3 linked regions of the Pararhizobium capsulatum DSM 1112 genome follow. The main gene of each other region encodes a partner of the protein of the gene in region 3 in a complex. Links are inferred from orthologs where the notes say so. Each region holds a gene or a part of one and is shown on either strand. Other genes may lie near its edges.

Evidence for each region.
Region 1: the proteins of dnaN (region 3) and dinB are in contact, whole or in part, in a solved structure (PDB 1OK7), measured with the Escherichia coli proteins. The link is inferred for Pararhizobium capsulatum DSM 1112 from one-to-one orthologs.
Region 2: the proteins of dnaN (region 3) and QO002_RS02480 are in contact, whole or in part, in a cryo-EM structure (PDB 8GIZ), measured with the Escherichia coli proteins. The link is inferred for Pararhizobium capsulatum DSM 1112 from one-to-one orthologs.

What each region holds. Positions count from the first base shown.
Region 1 is NZ_JAUSVF010000003.1:55,141-62,180, forward strand. The notes cover bases 744-3,712. They hold dinB (DNA polymerase IV), read right to left. Parts: upstream 2,788-3,712; coding sequence 1,699-2,787; downstream 744-1,698. Other genes in these bases: QO002_RS25360 (dihydrofolate reductase family protein), read left to right, coding at 744-907; QO002_RS25365 (hypothetical protein), read left to right, coding at 1,078-1,383; QO002_RS25375 (ATP-dependent helicase), read right to left, coding at 2,794-3,712. In the rest of the region: more of QO002_RS25360, read left to right, coding at 377-743; more of QO002_RS25375, read right to left, coding at 3,713-4,860; QO002_RS25380 (hypothetical protein), read left to right, coding at 5,483-5,863; QO002_RS25385 (hypothetical protein), read left to right, coding at 6,032-6,208; xth (exodeoxyribonuclease III), read left to right, coding at 6,214-6,990; QO002_RS25395 (hypothetical protein), read left to right, coding at 7,016-7,040. UniProt on the Escherichia coli protein: Poorly processive, error-prone DNA polymerase involved in translesion repair and untargeted mutagenesis. Copies undamaged DNA at stalled replication forks, which arise in vivo from mismatched or misaligned primer ends.
Region 2 is NZ_JAUSVF010000001.1:544,622-551,597, reverse strand. Bases 2,414-5,318 are described here. They hold QO002_RS02480 (DNA polymerase III subunit gamma/tau), read right to left. Parts: upstream 4,857-5,318; coding sequence 2,970-4,856; downstream 2,414-2,969. Other genes in these bases: QO002_RS02470 (HIT domain-containing protein), read left to right, coding at 5,126-5,318; QO002_RS02485 (YbaB/EbfC family nucleoid-associated protein), read right to left, coding at 2,508-2,831. Also shown: pheT (phenylalanine--tRNA ligase subunit beta), read left to right, coding at 1-1,726; QO002_RS02490 (nuclear transport factor 2 family protein), read right to left, coding at 1,882-2,244; more of QO002_RS02470, read left to right, coding at 5,319-5,530; nudC (NAD(+) diphosphatase), read left to right, coding at 5,533-6,507; QO002_RS02460 (porin), read right to left, coding at 6,667-6,976. UniProt on the Escherichia coli protein: Part of the beta sliding clamp loading complex, which hydrolyzes ATP to load the beta clamp onto primed DNA to form the DNA replication pre-initiation complex.
Region 3 is NZ_JAUSVF010000001.1:833,196-840,093, reverse strand. What follows is about bases 1,474-4,300. They hold dnaN (DNA polymerase III subunit beta), read right to left. Parts: upstream 3,533-4,300; coding sequence 2,414-3,532; downstream 1,474-2,413. Other genes in these bases: QO002_RS03915 (arylsulfatase), read right to left, coding at 3,872-4,300; pmtA (phospholipid N-methyltransferase PmtA), read right to left, coding at 1,474-1,924. In the rest of the region: QO002_RS03940 (NosD domain-containing protein), read left to right, coding at 1-22; pyrF (orotidine-5'-phosphate decarboxylase), read right to left, coding at 34-738; QO002_RS03930 (histidine phosphatase family protein), read right to left, coding at 735-1,316; more of pmtA, read right to left, coding at 1,328-1,473; more of QO002_RS03915, read right to left, coding at 4,301-5,464; rsmI (16S rRNA (cytidine(1402)-2'-O)-methyltransferase), read left to right, coding at 5,767-6,696; QO002_RS03905 (YraN family protein), read left to right, coding at 6,686-6,898. UniProt on the Escherichia coli protein: Confers DNA tethering and processivity to DNA polymerases and other proteins. Acts as a clamp, forming a ring around DNA (a reaction catalyzed by the clamp-loading complex) which diffuses in an ATP-independent manner freely and bidirectionally along dsDNA.

The sequences.
Region 1 (7,040 bases), on a different replicon or contig from region 3:
GTTGCGCCGGCAAAGAGGGTCGCCGGTTCTGCCACGAGCCAGTATGTGACTTTCGAGGCCAGGCCAGCCCAGACGATCTTCGTTACCCGCGAGGTCAATCGCGTCAAACGGTGGATAAGGTGAACATCTGCGTGCGCCACATAGAGCAGCAATCCTCCGAACGCGCCTGAACCGGCTACGTGATGGCCGTGCGGACAATCTGCACACATCCTCTGCGGCTCGAGGTCACGACTGATCTGGTTGCCCCCCGGATCGAACGAAATGAATTCTATTATTGGTGTCATCAACGAAGCTGCGGCAAGATTGTCAGCACTTTCATTTCTGCGTAATATTGGATGGAGCCTTTTTGAGGAGCTTAGGGAGGAAATCCTGCAGCATGGCTAAGCTCGTGTTCGCCTTGAACCAGTCCCTGGATGGGTATGTCGACCACATGAAATTCGCACCTGATCCGGCGCTTTTTCGTCATTTCATCGAAGACATCAGCAGTGTTGCCGGCTGCGTGTACGGCGGCCGCATGTACGAGGTGATGCGGTATTGGGATGAAGACAATTCCGAGTGGGACGAGGGGGAGCGCGACTACGCAGCGGCCTGGAGGAGCAAGCCAAAATGGGTTGTGTCGCGCTCGCTGAAGTCAGTCGGTCCGAACGCCACTCTTGTCCCGGATGATATCGAGACGACAATACGCAGGCTCAAGGCTCAACAGGATGGGGTGATCGAAGTTGCCGGGCCCGAGCTGGCGCAAAGCCTGACCGATCTTGGCCTTGTTGATGAATATCGACTATACCTCCATCCCGTCGTGCTAGGTTATGGCAAGCCCTTCTTCGCCGGCCCGCGGCCGCCGCTGCGCCTCGTGGCGAGCGATCGAATTGGTGGGAACGTGATCAGGTTGACATACGTTCCCTCATAGTCGCTCGACAAACGCGATAGAGTGCTGAGAATGTCAGTTTCAGGATCAGCAGCAGCTGTCTCCGACGTTGGCATGGGGAACGAAAGACGATATCAGACGCATAGTCTTGCCTTTAGCACCAGCCTGGGCGAACTTTCTTGCAGTGCGTTTTCACGAATGGCATCCAACGAATGAACAACACCATACTCGATACTTTGACCGGAATGTTCTTCACCGTCGACGATCCCGATGGAAGCTATGGCACCGGCCAAGTTATTCGCCTCGCTGCCGAGGGCATCTATTTCGTTCGTTTCGACGGTAACGAGGTGACGCTGCCCTTGGAGCTCGTATCCATCGGTGAGATGTTGCAGACCACCGAGGAGGAATTCAAACTTTGGCGGTTCTTCGATACAATCGAGGAAAGAGATAAGTGGATCGAATGGCTGGATGCACCATCCAAACCCCGGGTCATCTCGCTTGTGAAGCCTATCAAATAGGGCTTGTTGAGCTTGACCTTGCCCGCTGGCGAGTGATCTTCCGGTGTCCCGAGGAAAGTTGCCAGGCGACCGAAGTTGCGGAGATAGTTGCGCTGCGTTTCGCGTGAGAAACGTCGCATGTTCATGTCGTCGATCAGCCTCTGGCGCAGCGGGCTGATGGGTGCATCAAGAACTGATGGGACATCGTCAGGCTCCTTGTTGAAGAAGCCCGTAATGGTCTGCTTGAACGACGCTCAATGCATGTGAGACCGGGTGTGGATCTCTACCTCAACCGCGGGCGCCCTCCCGCGCAGGGGGTTCGTTCACCGGCCCAAACTAGACGGCCATGCGAAGTTGTTGTTCATCGCGCTCGCGTTGAGAGGCTAACGACGACAGGGTCACCCCCAACAGGCGGACGCCCAGTCGAAATGGAAAGGCGGTCTCCAGCAGTGCCGATGCGTGTTGCAGAATTTCGTCTTCGCAAGAAAACGAATGCGATATCGTTCGGCTTCGTGTTGCTTGCTGGAAGTCGGCGTATTTGATCTTCACGGTGACAGTCTTGCCGACAATACCGTGACGTTGACAGTGACCCCACACCTTCGCGGCAAGAGGGGCGAGTTCGGCTTTTGCAGCCTTCAGCGCGAAGATGTCCTCGGTAAACGTATCCTCTGCGCCGATCGACTTCCGCTCCCTGTCGGGGTTGACCTGCCGATTGTCGACGCCGCGGGCGATCCCGTAAAGGTAAGCTCCGGATTTTCCGAAGTGCGCGGCCAAATATTCTAACGTCCGGCTCTTCAGATCCGCTCCGGTTTCGATGCCGAGACGGCGCATCTTCTCGGCTGTCGCCGGGCCGACGCCGTGGAACTTTTTGACCGCAAGCGCCTCAACGAAGGCGGGACCGTTCTTCGGGGAGATCAGGGCCTGACCATTCGGCTTGTTGAGATCCGATGCCATCTTGGCGAGGAACTTGTTGTAGGAAATTCCGGCAGAGGCATTGAGGCCGGTGACAGTTTTGATCCTGTCTCTGATCTCGGCCGCGATCTCGGTGGCGACTGCCATTCCTTTCAAGTTTTCCGTCACATCGAGATAGGCTTCGTCGAGCGATAATGGCTCGATCAAAGGCGTGTACTCGGCAAAGATCTCCCGGATTTGCTGCGACACCGCCTTATAGACGTCGAAGCGCGGAGGGACAAAGATCAGATCCGGGCATTTGCGCGCCGCTGTCACTGAGGGCATTGCGGAATGGACACCAAACTTTCGGGCCTCGTAGCTAGCAGCCGCGACTACGCCGCGGGCGGCAGCACTGCCAACAGCCAACGGCTTGCCACGGAGCTCCGGATTGTCTCGCTGTTCCACCGACGCGTAGAAAGCATCCATGTCGACGTGTATGATCTTGCGAACGGTTGGTGCGGCGTCATCGCTCATCGGACGCTACTTCCACATGGTACGCATGCGAGCGCCGACATCGATCCTGATCTGACGGGCGCTGCGCTCGCTCGTTTGAGCGGAAACTTTCGGCCAGCTTGTTACTTCAAAAAACTGCAGGAGCGTTGCTGGAATGAATCGTGTCCTCGAGGCATAGACATGCCGATCGCCCTGCGTGTTCTGGCCATAGGTGAAGAACCGTTGCGGTATCACGAGCGTCAAACTGTCCCGTGCCCGCGTCATGCCGACATAGAGCAGTCGGCGCTCTTCCTCAATTTCCGCTGTTGTGCCGACGCCGAGATCAGAGGGAATGCAACCGTCGACCACGTTCAGCATGAACACTGATCGCCACTCCTGGCCTTTGGCAGAATGGATGGTGGACAGGATCAGATAGTCTTCATCCAGCAAGGGAACGCCGGCCTGATCACTGGTCGCATCCGGCGGATCAAGGGTGAGTTCGGTCAGGAAACGTTCTCGGCTCGGGTAGCCGCCGGCAATCTGCTCAAGCTGGAGCAGATCGGCTTTGCGCGTATCGGCATCCTCGTGAATCCTTTCCAGATGAGGCTCATACCAGATGCGGGCCACCTCCAGTTCGCGTGGCCAAGTGCCGCTGCTTTTCAGGAGAGAGGTAAGCAACGTCACGAAGGAGGGCCAATCCTCGCCGGTCTTGGGTGGGGGTGGAATTTCGGCCAGTGACTGAAGAGGCTCCGGATCTGTTGCTATCGTGTCGAGGATCTTTCCAGCCGTCTGTGGTCCAATGCCAGGCAGCATCTGGAGCAGCCGGAAGCCGGCGACCCGATCGCGAGGGTTCTGGGCAAATCTGAGAACAGCCAGGAGATCCTTCACATGCGCGCTGTCGAGGAACTTCAGGCCGCCAAATTTAACGAAAGGGATGTTGCGGCGTGTCAACTCGACTTCCAGCGCTCCGCTATGGCTCGACGCACGAAACAAGACGGCCTGCTGTTTCAGGGGAATGCCAACTTCCCGATTGGCCAAGACCTGTTCGGCGATGTGATTGGCCTGATCGGTTTCATCCTTGACCGTGACCAACCATGGTCGTTGTTCGGAAGCGCGATCTGTCCAGAGGTTCTTGGTGAAGCGTTCGCGCGCGAGATCGATAACGCCATTTGCGGCCGCAAGGATCGGCTGAGTTGAGCGGTAGTTCCTGTCGAGAGTGATGACGTCGGCCGGGATCGGCGAGAATACCTTTGGAAAGTCGAGAATGTTTCGGACTGTGGCCGCGCGAAATGAATAGATGGATTGAGCATCGTCGCCAACAACGGTCAGTCCGCCCCCATCCGGCTTTATTGAAAACAGGATTGATGCCTGGAGTTTGTTGGTATCCTGGTATTCATCGACAAGCACGTGATCGAACCGCTGACCGACATCCGCTGCCAATTCCGGATCGGACATCATCTGCGCCCAATAGAGAAGCAGATCGTCATAATCGAGCACGTTCTGCATCTGCTTCGCCTCGACGTAGGCCGCGAAAAGCTGCTTCAGTTGTTCTTCCCAGCCGGCCACCCAGGGATATGCCGATTTCAGCACCTCGACGATCGAGCTCTCCGAATTGACCACGCGCGAATAGATCGCAAGGCATGTACCCTTTGTCGGGAAACGACCGTCTGTCTTGGACAACCCCAATTCGTGGCGCACGAGGTTCATCAGATCGGCGCTGTCCTCGCGGTCATGGATCGTAAAGTCGACGTTGAGACCGATCTGTTCGGCATAGATTCTCAGCAGACGCGCGCCGATACCGTGGAAGGTTCCGGACCAGGCGAGGGCATCGGTCATGATCGCGGAGTTATCGCCGAGCACCTGCCTGCAGATGCGTTGAACACGACGGGCCATTTCGGATGAAGCTCTGCGTGAGAAGGTCATGAGCAGAATGCGTCGTGGATCAGCACCCTTAACGATCAGATGCGCGACTCGGTGGGCGAGCGTATTTGTTTTGCCTGAGCCGGCGCCCGCGATGATCAGCAACGGCCCGCTGGCTGCGCCTTGCGAGGTGCCAGCACCGTATTCCACTGCTTCTCTTTGGCGGTCATTCAGTTTGTCGAGGTAAGCTGTCATATCGAGGCGCCGTTTGGGCCACCCTCATAGGAGGCGGCCGATCTGTGACTTATATGTGAATGCGAACAAAAAGTGAACTTGCGTCCCGCTTTTTTTTCGAACTCAATTTGAAGTTTGGTCGTTCTCAGGCGGCCACCACTTCCACGACGTCGATGTTCCCATCGGCACACGGTTTCTGCCGAAGCCCTATAGAATAGACGATGTCCTTGATGTGACGTCGGAACTGATCTCCCGTCCGGCCGCGCCTTGGCAAGTCAAAAGCGTAGCCTGACTTGCAACGTGGCAACGGTTACGAACCTGTTTAGAGTGGAGCCGCTGTGAGGAACATGGCAACCGGCAAGCCTAATGCCGAGGCAGTTAAAGCAAGCATCGAGGCCATCTTTATCAATCGCGCTCGCCGCGCTCTTCCGTGATCCCATTCGTACGCCATACAGGTTCCTCCGCCTGGCAATCAACCACCCGAATGAACAGGAGTCGAGTCCAAGAACCTCGAATTTTGGGGAAGCAGACATCGCGACGATCGACGCGACAAAAGACGCTGTTGGGATCGTCCGATCACTAGACTCCTGGTTGCGGGCATGCAAATTTTAGGTGGGGCAGGGCGAATTCCATAGGCATAACCATGGTTCAGGGCTCTTGTTTGTGCGTTTCCGGAGCTGCGGCACCTTCAATGACTTCCACGACTGACTTTATTGCAGAACTCTTCCGTGCCGGAAACGAAGTGGCGAAGCTGAGCCATTCAAAGCGTAAAAGGCTGCTGGAGCGTGCCCTGACCACCGTGAAGGATATGCGCGACATCCTTGGAATTCCGAGCAGCGGGACGGACGCCGATCAACTTGTGCAACTCGCAACTTTCGTCGCAAAACTCGAACATCAGGGTGACAGCGAGGTCGGCCAGGCGTTCCTCACCGCGTCCACCTTGATCCGGGATCTTCGGATTGCCATGGACGAGAAGGTTGAAGTTATGATCAAGGAACTGCGGCTTCCCGAGGAAGCGAAGTGAGGCATTGGCAGCGTTCTAAAGTGTGCCAGCCTCCTGAATGAGCGGCCGGTTTACCGGACCTCTTATCCCTATCTTCAAATCGCCCTCTGTTTCGAATAATGCCCTGACCTGCATGCATCTTTTGGCCTGCAAGCGCGTTTCGGTGGACGCAACCGAAGGAGACAGGCCATGAGCAAGCGTGAGATGATCGATACAGGAACCGACAAGCGTTACGTCCGTCGCGACCAGGACGGTAAGTTCAAGGAGAGCGTCGAGGTGTCCCGATCATTGTCGGCAGATGCCCGCCATGATGCCAAGAACGACGCCAAGCCGGGTCAAGGTGACAAGGGCGACCGAAAGCACTGAGAGCGGTGAAGCTCGCCACATACAATGTCAACGGCATCAATGGCCGTCTCGATGTGTTGCTTCGGTGGCTCGCCGAGGCGAAGCCCGATGTCGTCTGCCTGCAGGAACTGAAGGCGCCGGACGACAAGTTTCCGCAGAGCGAGCTTGAGAAGGCGGGGTACGGGGCAATCTGGCATGGCCAGAAGTCCTGGAACGGCGTGGCAATCCTTGCTCGCGATCAGGAGCCGATTTTAACCCGGCGTGGACTACCGGGAGAGCCCGGCGACAGTCACAGTCGATACATCGAAGCAGCGATTGATGGAATTGTGGTTGGTTGCCTTTACCTTCCCAACGGCAACCCCGCGCCAGGTCCGAAGTTCGACTACAAACTGCGTTGGTTTGAGCGTCTGCATGACTATGCAGCGGAACTGCTCCACTTGGACATTCCCGTCGCCCTTGTCGGTGACTTCAATGTCATGCCGACCGAACTTGACGTCTACAAACCGGAGCGTTGGCGTGATGACGCCCTGTTTCGGCCGGAGGTCAGGGCGGCCTATTCGGAGTTGCTCGAACAGGGGTGGACGGATGCGGTTCGGACGTTACACCCCGACGAACATATCTACACCTTCTGGAAGTATCTCCGGAATGCCTTTGCGCGAGATGCAGGCCTTCGCATCGACCATTTTCTCCTCAGCCCGAGCTTAGCGCCGGTTCTGACACGCGCGGCAGTGGACAAACATGTTCGGGGCTGGGATCACACGAGCGACCACGCCCCAGTCTGGATCGAACTATCGAACGCATAGAGAGCCATACGGCCTGGAGGAACTGATGTCTGAACACCTGCGACAAGAAA
Region 2 (6,976 bases), 290 kb from region 3 along the record:
GTGGATGCAGCAGCGCCTGCTCGCCATCGGCCTGCGCCCGATCAACGCGCTGGTCGATGTCACCAACTACCTGACCTTCGACCAGGGCCGCCCGCTGCACGTCTTCGATGCCGCCAAGGTCAACGGCAACCTCACCGTGCGCCGGGCAATCGAAGGCGAGAAGGTTCTGGCGCTGGATACCCGCGAATACACGCTGTCCCCAGCTAACGTTGTTATCGCGGATGAAAAAGCCGTCGAGTCCATCGGAGGCATCATGGGTGGAGAGCATTCCGGCTGTGACGAGAACACGACCGACGTTCTGATCGAATCGGCGCTCTGGGACCCGATGAACATCGCCAAATCAGGCCGCGGCCTCGGCATCATCACCGATGCCCGTTACCGCTTCGAGCGCGGCGTCGATCCGGAATATATGGTTCCCGGCCTGGATGCCGCGACGCAGCTGATCGTCGATATCTGCGGCGGCACGGCGGCGAAAGCCGATGTCGTCGGTTATGCCGGCTACACACCAAAGGTCGTCGATTTCCCGGTTTTCGAGGTCAAGCGCCTGACGGGCCTCGAAGTCAGCGCCGAGGAAAGCATCTCGATCCTGTCGAAGCTCGGCTTTGGTGTTGAAGGTTCGGGCGAGCGTGTCTCGGTGTCCGTTCCCTCCTGGCGGCCGGATGTTGATGGCAAGGCCGATCTGGTCGAGGAAGTCATGCGCATCCATGGCGTCGATTTCATCAAGCCTGAGCCGATCGAAAGCCATACTTCGGTCAACGGCCGCATCCTGACGACGCTGCAGATCCGCACGCGTCTTGCCAAGCGCGCGCTCGCCTCGCGCGGCATGCTGGAGGCCGTCACCTGGTCGTTCATCTCCGGGGCCCAGGCCGAGCTCTTCGGCGGCGGCGCGGCCAGCCTTTCGCTCGCAAACCCGATTGCGGCCGATATGTCCGACATGCGCCCCTCGCTGCTGCCGGGTCTGTTGACGGCTGCTCAGCGCAATGCCGACAAGGGCTTTGGCGACGTCGCGATCTTCGAAGTCTCCGGCACCTATGAGAACGACACGCCAACCGGCCAGCGCCGCGTTGCCGGCGGTATCCGCCGCGGCACGGCATCGCTTGCCGGTTCCGGTCGACTGTGGTCGAACACGGCCAAGGGCGGCGGCAAGCCGGTCGATGTCTTCGATGCCAAGGCCGATGCGATCGCGGTTCTCGAAGCCTGCGGCGTGCCGATGGGCAATGTGCAGTTCGAGGCCGGCGGCCCGTCCTGGTATCACCCGGGCCGCTCGGGTACGATCAAGCTCGGCCCGAAGATCGTGCTCGGCACGTTTGGGGAATTCCACCCGAAGACGCTGGAAGCGCTCGATGTCTCCGGTGCCTTGGCCGGCTTTGAAATCTATGTCGATGCCATGCCGGACCCGAAGAAGAAGGCCACCCGCACCAAGCCGGCGCTGGAGCTTTCGCCCTTCCAGGCCGTCAAGCGCGACTTCGCCTTCGTCGTTGACCGCACGGTGGAAGCCGGCGCGATCCTGAAGGCTGCGTCCAGCGCTGATCGCAAGCTGGTGACCGGCGTCTCCGTCTTCGACATCTTTGAAGGGGCGTCGCTCGGCGAAGGCAAGAAGTCGGTGGCCATCGAAGTCGTCATCCAGCCCGCCGAACGCACGCTGACGGATGAGGATTTTGAAGCCCTCACCGCCAAGATCGTTGCCAACGTGACGAAGTCCACCGGCGGCACGCTGCGGGCCTGAGAAGGAACCTGCCCTGACAATCGTCCTCGGCCTTGAGCCGGGGACCATTCCCGTCGGCGTGAAAGATATTCGAGTCGAGCCGGAGCTTCCTCTAGATTCCTTTGTTTCCGTTTGTCTTTTCGGGAAAACCGGTTTCCACTTTTCAGTGACAAACTCTAGGCCGGATGCAGGTGGTAGAGCTTGTTGACGATGATCCAGCGGCCCTCGATCTTCAGAAGCGAAAGATAATCGGTAAAGCGCATGCCGGCGAACTCGTCGGTAACCTTGACGCTCGCCGCATCGCCGGAAATGTCGATCGTCTCTATATCCATGACAGGCTGGGTATCCGGTGGCGCTGGCGGCTCTGCAAGGACGGCGCTGATGAATTCATCACGCGTCAGCCATTCGACCGAACCTTCATAGTTGCCGATAACCCGCGCATTGGCATGAAAAGCCTTTCGCAGGGCCACTTCGTTGCCGAAGGCCATGCCATCGACATAGAGATGCAAGATCGTCCGGATCGCCTGTTCTTCGGACATCCCGTTTCTCCGCTCGCCTGCCAGCCAACGGAGAAATTGTACCATGAAGGCGACATCATGCGAAGCTCGGCACTTGCGCCGTTATCGGCCTGCGAACCTTGGCGGTATTTGCAAGCACTTCGAGGTGGCACGAAGACCACCTCCGTCTGTTGCGAGGTCAAGCTTTGGCGACCTTGCCATGGATTTTGACCGCAAGGCACCGAGCCTGCAGCTTCGATTAGCCTATCTAGGCTATCCGCCAGCTATCGCCGTGTTTAGCCCTTTTAGAAAGGCAGCTTCATGCCGGGCGGGATCGGGAGGCCTGCGGTCAGCGCACGGGTCTTTTCGGCGGCGATGGCCTCGGCCTTGTCCTTGCCGTCCTTATGGGCAGCAACAATCAGGTCTTCGAGGATCTCGACATCGTCTTCCTTGAACAGCGAAGGGTCGATCTTGATGCCCTTGAGGTTGCCCTTGCCATCCATGCGAACGGTCACCAGCCCACCGCCGGACGCACCATCGACTTCGAGAGCGGAGATTTCATCCTGCATCTTTTCCATCTTGGCCTGCATTTCCTTGACCTTGCCCATCATGCCCATGAGGTCGCGCATCGGATTTTCCTCTTCGAAATGTGCTTAAAAGCTAGAAATAGAGGATGTCTGGTTCAGATTGAACCAGACATCCTCTAACTTCTTTTGTTTCTGTTTGTCTTTTCGGGAAAACCGGTTTCCACTTTTCCCTGACAAACTCTAGTGCTCGATATCATCGCCGGGAAGGATGTCGCCTTCCTCTGATTCGGCAACGGCAACGACCTGCGGCTCCTCAACTTCCGGATCCGGCCCCTTGATGCGCACGTCGGCGATCTTGGCGCCCGGGAAGCGAGCGAGGATGGCGGCGACATCGGGGTCCTGCCGAGCGTCGCTGAGGCGCTTTTCCTGAGCCTGCTGCTCGGCCTCCAGTAGCGTTTGCTGGCCGGGTTCGCGGCTGAGGATGACCATCCAGCGGATGTCGGTCCATTCCTCCAGCCGCTTCTGCAGATCGGCCACCAGCGTCTTCGGCGCTTCTTCGGGGAGGTTGATCTCCAGGCGCCCCGGTTCGAGATTGACGAGCCGCACGAAGCCACGCACCAGCGTCTTCAGGCGGATATCGCGGTTTTTCGCGCAGAGTTCGGCAATGTCGGCAACGGAATTGACCGGAACCTTGGGCTGGGCCTTCGGGGCAGCGCTGACAATAGGCGCTTCGGCGGGCTTTTCCTCGATGCGGCCGACAATCTGCACAGCGGGCGTTGGTGTATCGGGCACTGCCCGCAACATCGTTGCACCATTTCCGTTAGCGCGCTGGGCAGGCGGCGTGTCGATGGATCGTGCCTGAATGTTCGATCCCTGGAAGGCCTGCGGTGTTCCCGCACCGTTACCATTGACCGTCGGTGCACGGCCGGCATCGCCACCCGAAAGTTCGAGCAGGCGACGTGCAGCATCTTCCGGCGCCGGCAGGTGGGCAGCATGGGCAAGCCGGATCAGCACCATTTCGGCGGCACCGGCTGGGCGCGAGGAGCTCTCCGTTTCAGGAATACCCTTCAAGAGCATCTGCCAGATACGCGACAGCGTGGTGACCGCGATTCCAGAGGCGAACTCGACGCCGCGGGTGCGCTCGATCTCGCTCAGCGACTGGTCATTGGCCGCATCCGGCACATATTTGAGCTTGGTGACGAGATGGGTGAAATCAGCAAGGTCGGTCAGAACCACGGACGGGCTAGCACCAGCCTCGTATTGGCGCGCGAACTCACTGAGCGTTGCAGCGACATCCCCCTTCACGATATGATGGAAGAGATCTACGATGCGGGCGCGGTCGGCAAGACCGAGCATGGAGCGCACGGCCTCAACTTCGACGGAACCGGCCCCATGGGCAATTGCCTGATCGAGCAGCGAGAGGCCATCGCGGGCGGAACCCTCGGCTGCACGGGCGATCATCGCCAAGGCATCCGGCTCGGCGGCGACACCTTCCTTTTCGAGAATGGTGGTGAAGAGGACAACGAGATCGATCGCGGCGATACGGCGCAGGTCGAAGCGCTGGCAGCGCGACAGCACCGTGATCGGAACCTTGCGGATTTCCGTCGTGGCGAAGATGAACTTCACATGCTCCGGCGGCTCTTCGAGCGTCTTCAACAGGCCATTGAAGGCCTGCGTCGAGAGCATGTGCACTTCATCGATGATGTAGACCTTGTAGCGCGCAGACACCGGGCGGTAGCGCACCTGTTCGATGATCTCGCGGATATCGTCGATACCGGTATGGGAGGCGGCGTCCATCTCGATCACGTCGACATGGCGGCCTTCCATGATCGCCTGGCAATGCTCACCGGGGATGCGCAGGTCGATGGTCGGCTTGTCGATTTCTGATGTCTTGTAGTTCAGCGCGCGAGCAAGGATGCGGGCGGTGGTCGTCTTGCCGACGCCGCGAACCCCGGTCAGCATATAAGCTTGGGCGATTCGACCGGTCTCGAAGGCGTTGGTGAGCGTGCGCACCATCGGCTCCTGGCCGACCATAAGGTCGGAGAAGTCCTTCGGCCGGTATTTTCGCGCAAGGACGCGGTAGGCGGCGGGCTTTTCGGATGTCGGGATCAGACTATCTTCGCTCATCGCCCTCTTTTCCCCACGATGGGGCCGCTTGGCTGCAAATCGTGTCCAGACAGGACAGTAAGGAAAAGGGTGGGAGGCTGGCACGATGACCCGTGCCTGGCTCGTTGGGGCTGCTTCCTTCCGGACCTGACCCGGTTGGCGAGTGGCTCGTCCACCACCAACCTCCCGGCTCTCATATCGGCAATATCGCCAGCAAAAGCAAGCCAAGCCTTCAAAAAACTGCTATTGATTTGCAAAACAACGATAATTCGCAAAGCCCGGAGTTCTTCTTGTCTGACTTTTCCCTTGATCCCCGCCTTGAACGCGATGGGTTGCTCGTTTCCAACCTCGGACTCTGCCAGCTCCGGGTGATGAACGACCGGCGCTGGCCCTGGCTGGTGCTCATTCCGCAGCGAGACGGTATCTCGGAAATTTTCGACCTGACCCCGCTCGACCAGACGATGTTGACATTCGAGACCAACATGGTGGCTGCGGCATTGAAAAAGACGACCGGGGCGACCAAGATTAATGTCGGAGCGCTCGGCAATATCGTCCGCCAGCTTCATGTCCACGTCATCGCCCGCAGCGAAGGCGACGCCAACTGGCCGGGGCCTGTCTGGGGTTTCGGCACGGCCGAGCCGTGGAGCGACGAAGAACGCAAGGCATTCGCAGCCCGCCTACTGGAAAACCTCTGACCATGACGAAATCGATCTTCGACCTGCACAGCCCGCATCCCGAACCCAGCACCCTCGTCGCCTTTGCCGAAAACCACCTGGACCGCCAGTCGGAGCATCGAGCCGACGATTGCGTCGAAAAGGCCTTCCGGGCTGAGGGGGCGCATGTATTGGCCTTCTCCGGCAGCCGGCTGGTGGTCAAGCACGACGAGAAGATCATCGATCCGCTCTTCGCACCTTACGAGCTTTCGGGATTGCAGCCGGAACTTGACGACGCGATCCTGCTCGGCTTCCTGCCAAATGGCGAGCCGCGGCTTGCCGTGCCGATCGGGCTGACAGAGGAGACGCTCCCCGAGCCGTTCAAGATTGCGGACGGGCGCACCCTCTATCGCCAGCAGATGCTCACCGACGAGCTTCTGGGACAGTTCGCGCAGGCATCGAGCCTGATCACCTGGAACGCCAACAATCGTTTCTGCGGCAAATGCGGCAGCGCGACTGAAAGCCAGGCCGGCGGTTACAAACGGATCTGCACCGCCTGCGGCCATCTTAGCTTTCCGCGCACCGATCCCGTCGTAATCATGCTGACGATCGATCTCGAGCGCGATCTCTGTCTGCTTGGCCGCAGTCCGCATTTTCCCGAAGGCATGTATTCCTGTCTTGCCGGCTTCGTCGAACCGGGCGAGACGATCGAAAATGCTGTGCGCCGCGAGACGCACGAGGAATCCGGTATTCGCATCGGTCGCGTGCGCTACCATGCCTCGCAGCCCTGGCCGATGCCGCACACGCTAATGATCGGCTGCTATGCGGAGGCGAAGAACCGCGATATCCACCGCGACGAACAGGAACTGGAAGACTGCCGCTGGTTCACCCGTGAGGAAACCGCCACCATGCTGGCGCGAAATACCGGCGTCAGCCTTGCCGCCGGTGAGCTCGGTCCGCCGCCGAAGGGCGCGATCGCCCATCAGCTTATGCGGGACTGGCTGGACTGGCACCGCTAGAGGATGTCTGGTTCAGATTGAACCAGACATCCTCTAGATTCTCTTATCTTCGTTTGTCTTTTCGGGAAAAGCCGGTCCCCACTTTTCCCTGACAAGCTCTAGCAGGCAAACGAAAACCGGCGCCCCAAGGGCGCCGGCTTTGTATTTAGTGCCTGCTGATCAGAAATCTCGCTGGAAGCGGACGGTGCCGCCGAAGGCATTGCCGTCGCCACGCACGCCACCGAAATCGGTGTAGTTTATTTCCGGCATGATCTTGAAGCCAGAGACCATCTTGTATTCCACGTTCAGGGCTGCGGCGAAGGTGCCGTCTTCTTCATAGGCTGCCTGGCCATTGATCGTAGCCTTGTCAGTTACCTTGGCAGCAAAGCCACTCCATGCTGCCCATTCGCCGTTCCACGAACCGAAGAAGTTGCGCTGGCGCGAGCCTGCCGGGCCGTCTTCATTATCCCAGCCAGACTGATAGCCGCCC
Region 3 (6,898 bases):
CGAACACAACAGGGTGGAATGACTTGCCGGCGCTCACGCCTGAAGCGCGCGATCCATCTCGGCCAGAATGGCTCGTGTCGCCGCAAGTGGATCTTCCGCCTTGACGATCGGCCGCGCCACCACCAGATGGCTTGAGCCCGCAGCCAGCGAGTCGGCAGGCGTCATCACCCGCTTCTGATCGCCCTTGTCGCTGCCCGTCGGGCGGATGCCGGGGGTGACGACGGCCATGCCCGCACCGACAATGCCGCGCACCGCAGCCGATTCTTCCGCCGAGCAGACGATCCCGCCCATGCCGGCCTCCCGCGCCTGTTCGGCACGCTTCAGCACCAGTGCGCGTGGATCGAGCGCATAGCCCGCATCCCTGACGTCTTCTGCATCCATGGACGTCAGCACCGTCACACCGAGCAGGCAGAGATCGGAACCTTTCGCCGCCTCGACAGCCGCCTTCATCGCCTTGGGATAGGCATGCAGGGTCAGCATCGACATACCCATCCTGGCGATGTTTTCCACGCCCTTGGCCACCGTGTTGTCGATATCGAGCAGTTTCATGTCGAGGAAGACCTTCTTGCCGCCCTGGGCGAGATCGCGGGCAAATTCCAGCCCGCCGGCAAAGACAAGCTGATATCCGATCTTGTAGAAACTCGCTTCGTCGCCGAGAGCGGCCACGATCTTTTCAGCCTCGCCGATCGTCGGAAGGTCGAGACCGATGATCAGTCTGTCGCGTGCATTCAGGGTCATGCCATCCATCCCCGCCATTGTTCCATCGGGGTCCAGTCGCATGCAAGGCAACGATCCGCAAGGGAAAATGCGAAGAGATTGCCACCGCCTGCCGGCTGATCATGGCGTGCGATGGGCACGCCGGCCAGATGGCATTTCAGCAGCGTTCCGACACCGCCATGGCCGACGAAAACGATCGGGACTTCCGGGTTATGCGCATCGAGCACGCCGGATACGGCAGAGACGATCCGCGCCTGCGCATCCGCCGCTCGTTCCCAGCCGCGAAAACTTTCGGTCGGGTGGGCAAAGAACCAGTCGGCCGCCGCCTCGAAGGCATCGGGCAGCAGAAATCCGGTCGCCGACCTGTCGTTTTCGCCGGAGCGGGCAAGGATTTCCACCTTTCGTCCAGCCGCAAGGATCGCCGCCGTCTCCTCAGCCTTCGTTTCGTCGCTGGAAAGAAACCGGCCGATCCGCCGCACCCAGTCACCCCCGGCCGTGTCCGTGGCGCGGGCTGTCCCAAGCTCCGACAATCCCCATCGCGGCACAGGAACAGTCGGATCGATCCGAACCTGGGGATGGGTGATATAAACCCCGAACATGCCCTCTGGCCTCAATGAGCCTTGCGGTAGATCCAAAGCTGGGCTGGCGGAATATTCCGCACGACAAAATCATAATGGGAGATCTGGTAACGATCCGGCAGCGCCACGACGGGCGAGAGCGGACCATAGGAGATCTGCATGACCGGGCGGCCGACGGGGATGCGCGACAGCAGATCCTCGATCAGCGCCACGCGCTTGTACATCGGAAAATTCAGAAGCGGCACAGCCGAGATCACGCAATCGAATTGCTGGTCGCGCCGTTCGCCGAGGGTCGTCTTCAGGTCGAAGGCATCGCCGTTGATGAAATCAACGCCGGGGAACCGTTCGAGGAGGTGCTGGTAGAAATCGGTGGAAAACTCAACGGAGACAAGGCTCTGAGGCGCCACACCCTTTTCGAGGATCGCCTTGGTGATCACCCCGGTACCGGGGCCAAGCTCCAGGACAGGCAGGCCGGAATGCGGATTGATCACGCTCGCCATGCGCCGGGCCGTTATTCCGGAGGTCGGGATGATCGAGCCGACCGCTTTCATGTTCTGCTTCCAGCCCTTGAAGAACCGGATTTCCTCGTCAAATTTCTTTTCAAAACGCTGCTTCAGACGAAAATTCATTTTTCTTCCCGTAATCCGGTTGAGCACCGCTGACAGCGAATCTCCGCCTTCATGAACAGAGTCTTCGACGCAGTGGATTATGTGTTGCGAGTTGCGACAAAAACAAGTCTCTTCACGTCATTAAGATGTAGTGAAAATACGAGCGAGCCTCGTTGTCGCATATTTATCAGAAGTCACGCATAAAAAAACGGCCCGGGCGGCGTCAGCCGCTCCCGAACCGTTCGATGCAGCGGCGAGCGAGCTTTAGCGCGAGGACCGATCGACATTCAGTTCAGGCCGAGTCGAAAATGGTGATTTTCCGTGCCCCGGAGCTTGAGCGTACTTCGGTACGTGAGCACCGGAAGCATGGGAAAGCGCCATCTGCAGGCCGGCCAGGGCTGAAGGTTAAACGCATGTCGCGCAAAAGTGCGCAGCGGTTTTGCGATAACGACATGCGTAAAAACAAAGAGCCAAAGCGTGGAAAGCGAATCTGAAAGATCGCGACGCGCTTTAGACGCGCATCGGCATCAGGACATAAAGCGCATCGTCGCCTGCGAGATCACGCACCAGCGTCGGCGAGCCGGGATCGGCCAGCATGAACACGGCCTCGTCGCCCGAAAGCTGGGCGGTGATATCGAGCAGGTACTTGGCGTTGAAGCCGATTTCCAGCGGATCGCTGTCATAACCGACCGGCAGTTCTTCCGTCGCGCTGCCGGAATCAGGGTTGTTGACGGTAAGCGTCAGCTGGCCCTCGGTGAGCGACAGCTTTACCGCACGGCCCCGTTCCGACGAGATGGTGGAGACGCGATCGACGGCCTGCGCGAAGGACTGGCAATCGATCTTCAGTTCCTTTTCGTTGTTGGCGGGGATGACGCGCTGGTAATCCGGGAAAGTGCCGTCGATCAGCTTGGAGGTCATGACGATCGAGCCGATGGTCAGGCGGATTTTGGCGTCCGACACCTCGACGGTGACGATGACATCGGGATTGTCGACCAGCTTCTGCAATTCGCTGACGGTCTTGCGCGGAATGATGATGCCCGGCATGCCTTCGGAACCCGACGGCGCCTCGATATCGGCGCGCGCCAGCCGGTGCCCGTCGGTCGCGACAGCGCGCAGTTTCAGCTGGCCGTTGCTTTCGATCGTATGGATATAGATGCCGTTGAGATAATAGCGGGTTTCTTCCGTCGAGATCGCAAACTGGGTGCGATCGATCAGCATCTTCAGGTCCGTCGCCTTGATGCGGAAGGTGTGGGTAAAGGCGCCGGCGGTCAGGTCCGGAAAGTCGGATTGCGGCAGGCACTGCAGCGAGAACTTCGAGCGGCCCGACTGCACCGTCATCGCCGTGCCTTCAGTGTTGGTGGCGAGCGCCACTTCAGACCCGTCGGAAAGCTTGCGGACGATATCGTAGAGCAGATGCGCCGGCACCGTCGTTGCGCCCGCCTGCTCGACCTGCGCAGGCGTCGCTTCGGTAATTTCGAGGTCGAGGTCGGTCGCCTTCATCTCCAGGCTTGCGCCATCGGAGCGCAACAGCACGTTGGAGAGGATCGGAATGGTATTGCGGCGCTCGACCACGCGGTGAACGTGGTTCAGCGACTTCAGGAGATTGGACCGCTCGAGAGTAATGCGCATGGGATGCTACCGCTTTCAACCAGTGCCGGAAGCATGCCTCCCGGCATTTACATTTGACGCCCCGTCGGGCCCACAAGGATGTGGACGGGCAAAATGGCAGAAAGAAGCCGCGGAAATCAAGCGCTATCGCGGGAGGGAGAGGACTATTGTGAGCAAGAACGAGCGGTCGTCCCCAGTATCCCCGTCATATCCACACACGTTGCAGGGCTGCGTCGGAAACAGCAGCATATCACTTCCGCCTGACCCGCCTTCGGAATCGTCTGCAGAATCCTGTCACAGGGCATGTGATCGGCATTGCAGAAAAAGCAGTCAATATAAAGCGACCGACCGTGTTGCTGCTTATTGCCCGAGGCCAATATTCTTCGGCGGATACTTCTTATACGTCGCCCCGTGCGCCTTCATCTCCGCCGCCATCGAGGCCAGGAAAGCGTTCATGCGGTGGCCGACCGGGTATTGCTCCTTCGGGTCGATGTAGAGATTGAACAGCCAGGGTGCGAGGCCGACATCGCTGACGGTGGTCATGTCGATGTTCAACCACTGGGCCTGCTCCTGAACCACTTTCACATGGATCTTGTACTCGTACATGCGCATGGCCATGAAGTTCTGCTCGTTCCAGATATAGACCTTCTCGCGGTTTGATTGGCCGTCATCGGCCAGGAGAAACGAGGTCTGGTCGATGCCGTCGATATAGCGGTCGGTCGGGATCTTGTCCGCCACACCGGCCACGTGAAGCGATGTGTTGAACAGGTCCATCAGATCGAAGAGATCATCGCTTTCGCGGCCGGACTTGATCATGCCGCGCCAGTAGGCGATGCCGGGCACGCGCACGCCGCCTTCCCAGGCAGAACCTTTCGCGCCGCGGAACGGCGTGTATCCAGCATCCGGCCAGGTATCGAGCTGCGGCCCATTGTCGGAGGTCACGAAAATGAAGGTGTTGTCGAGCACCCCGGCCTTGTCGAGTGCGTCGACAATCTCGCCAATATAGGCGTCAACCTCCACCACGTCGTCCTTGTACGGGTATTTGCTGGCGCTCCTGCCTTCGAAGGCCTTGGAGGCAAAGTTGTCGGCATGCACCTTCATGAAGGCATGTTCGAGGAAGAAGGGAGCCGTACCCCCGGCAAGCTCCTTGATCTTTTGGACACTGAATTCCTTCAGCATCCGGTCGCCTTCGGCCATCTTCCCGATGCTGTCGATCTGCTCGACGTCCTTGGTTTCGCCACCTTTGAACCCGTGAACGAGCGCGGTGCTCGAACCGGTCTTTTTCAGCATTGCCAACCGTTCGGGATTGAGAACAAGATCTGGATAACGCCTTTTGTCGACGCCTTGGCTGATTTCCTTCTCGGCCTCGTAGAAGCCGTAGAATTCATCGAAGCCGATATCCTGTGGCCGCATGCCGACGCTTTCGCCGACATGCCACTTGCCGGACAGAACTGTCTTGTATCCCGCGTCGCCAAGCAGCTTCGGCAGCGACGTCTCATCGGCCCACGGGTTCTTGGTGATCTTGTCGCCAGCAAGGATCGGACGCGTCAGGCCGGTGCGCACCGGAAGCCGCCCGGTCAGAATGGCGGAGCGCGTCGGCGTGCAGGTGGCCTGCGAATAGGTCGAGGTCATCGTCAGGCCTTCGTGCGCCAGCCTGTCCATATTGGGGGTGGCTGCGCCGATCGCAGCGCCGCCGCCGAATACGCCGGGATCGCCATAGCCCATGTCGTCAACGACCAGCCAGACGATGTTTGGCCGCCGACCGGTTCGGGCCATCAGTTCGTCCAACTTCTTCTGGGCTGCTGTTGCCTGATCTGCATGAACCAGCGCCGGTTCCATGCTCTCACTGGTGCGCTCGGCCTTGCTCAGCACAGACTGCGCCAGCGCGAGCGTCGGGATGGCAGCAAGCACGGCCGTCTGCAGAACCAGAGTGCGAAGCGTCTTCATTCTCATGCCAGTTTCCCCAGTTTGTGAAATCGCGAGGCACGTCTCCATTTGAAACCGGCACCACCGAGCGAAAAGTCGATGGATAGCGTAGAGACGCCGCTCAAACTGGCTGAGCCATGTTACAGCAATATCAAGCGAAGCCGTCAACACGTCGCGCTTCAAGTTCACGACGGCCTCTCTACCGAAATGCCTCGCCGGCATAAAAGAAGACCCCCGGCTGTACGGCTTGCCATATCCATCGACCAGCTCTTGCCGCCTTCGCACGGCTCGCCCATAAAGACCGGCAAAGCACATAGAAAGAAAACACAGTGGAACACCAGGCAGACAACGGCAGCGGAGCAAGCGACAGGCAGAAGTCCTACCGCATCCACAACATCGCCGTGCCCGCACGTCCGCTGGAGCCGGCGCTCTATCTCGTCGCAACCCCCATCGGCAATCTCTCCGACATCACGCTGCGCGCGCTCGAAACCTTGGCCGGCGCCGATGTGCTGGCCTGCGAAGATACCCGCGTCACCCGCGTCCTGCTCGACCGCTACGGCATCGTCAACCGCCCCTACGCCTATCACGAACACAATGCCGACGAAGCCGGCCCGCGGCTGATTGCAGCGCTCGAGGCCGGCAAGTCCGTGGCGCTGGTCTCCGACGCCGGCACGCCCCTCGTCTCCGACCCCGGCTACCGCCTCGGCCAGTCGGCAATAGAGGCCGGCCATCGCGTGGTGCCCATCCCCGGCCCATCTGCGCCGCTTGCCGCCCTGGTCGGTTCAGGCCTGTCCAACGAAACCTTCCTGTTCGCCGGCTTCCTGCCCTCGAAGGACAAGGCCCGCCGCGACCGCCTGACCGAGCTCGCCACCGTCCCCGCTACCCTCATCTTCTTCGAATCCCCCCACCGCATCGCCGCGACCGTCACGGCGGCCTGCGATGTTCTCGGTGAAGCCCGCACCGCCGCCGTCTGCCGGGAGCTGACCAAGACCTTCGAGGAATTCCGCCGCGGCACGCTCGCCGACTTGAAGGCCTTCTATGACGAGGGCGCAAACGTGAAGGGCGAGATCGTCTTCGTCATCGCCCCACCCGATGCGCCGGCACCGCCGAAGGAAAAGGATGTCGATGTCCTCCTCTCTGCCCTCGCGAAGGATCTGTCCACCGGCAAGGCCGCGACTGAAGCCGCAAAGCGCACTGGCCTCAACCGCAAGGACCTCTACGATCGCCTCCTGCAATTGAAGGAGCGCGATGGCGCGTGAACCGGCCGATATCCGAAAACTGAAGGCGCTGCGCCGGGGTGCGATCGCCGAGTATCGCGCCATGCTTGCACTTGTGTTTCAAGGCTACCGGATCGTTGCGTTCCGCTACCGCACCAAGCTCGGAGAAATCGACATCATCGCCCGCAAGGGAGACCTCGTCGCCTGCATCGAGGTGAAAGCCCGTGCAAACCTCGACAGCGCC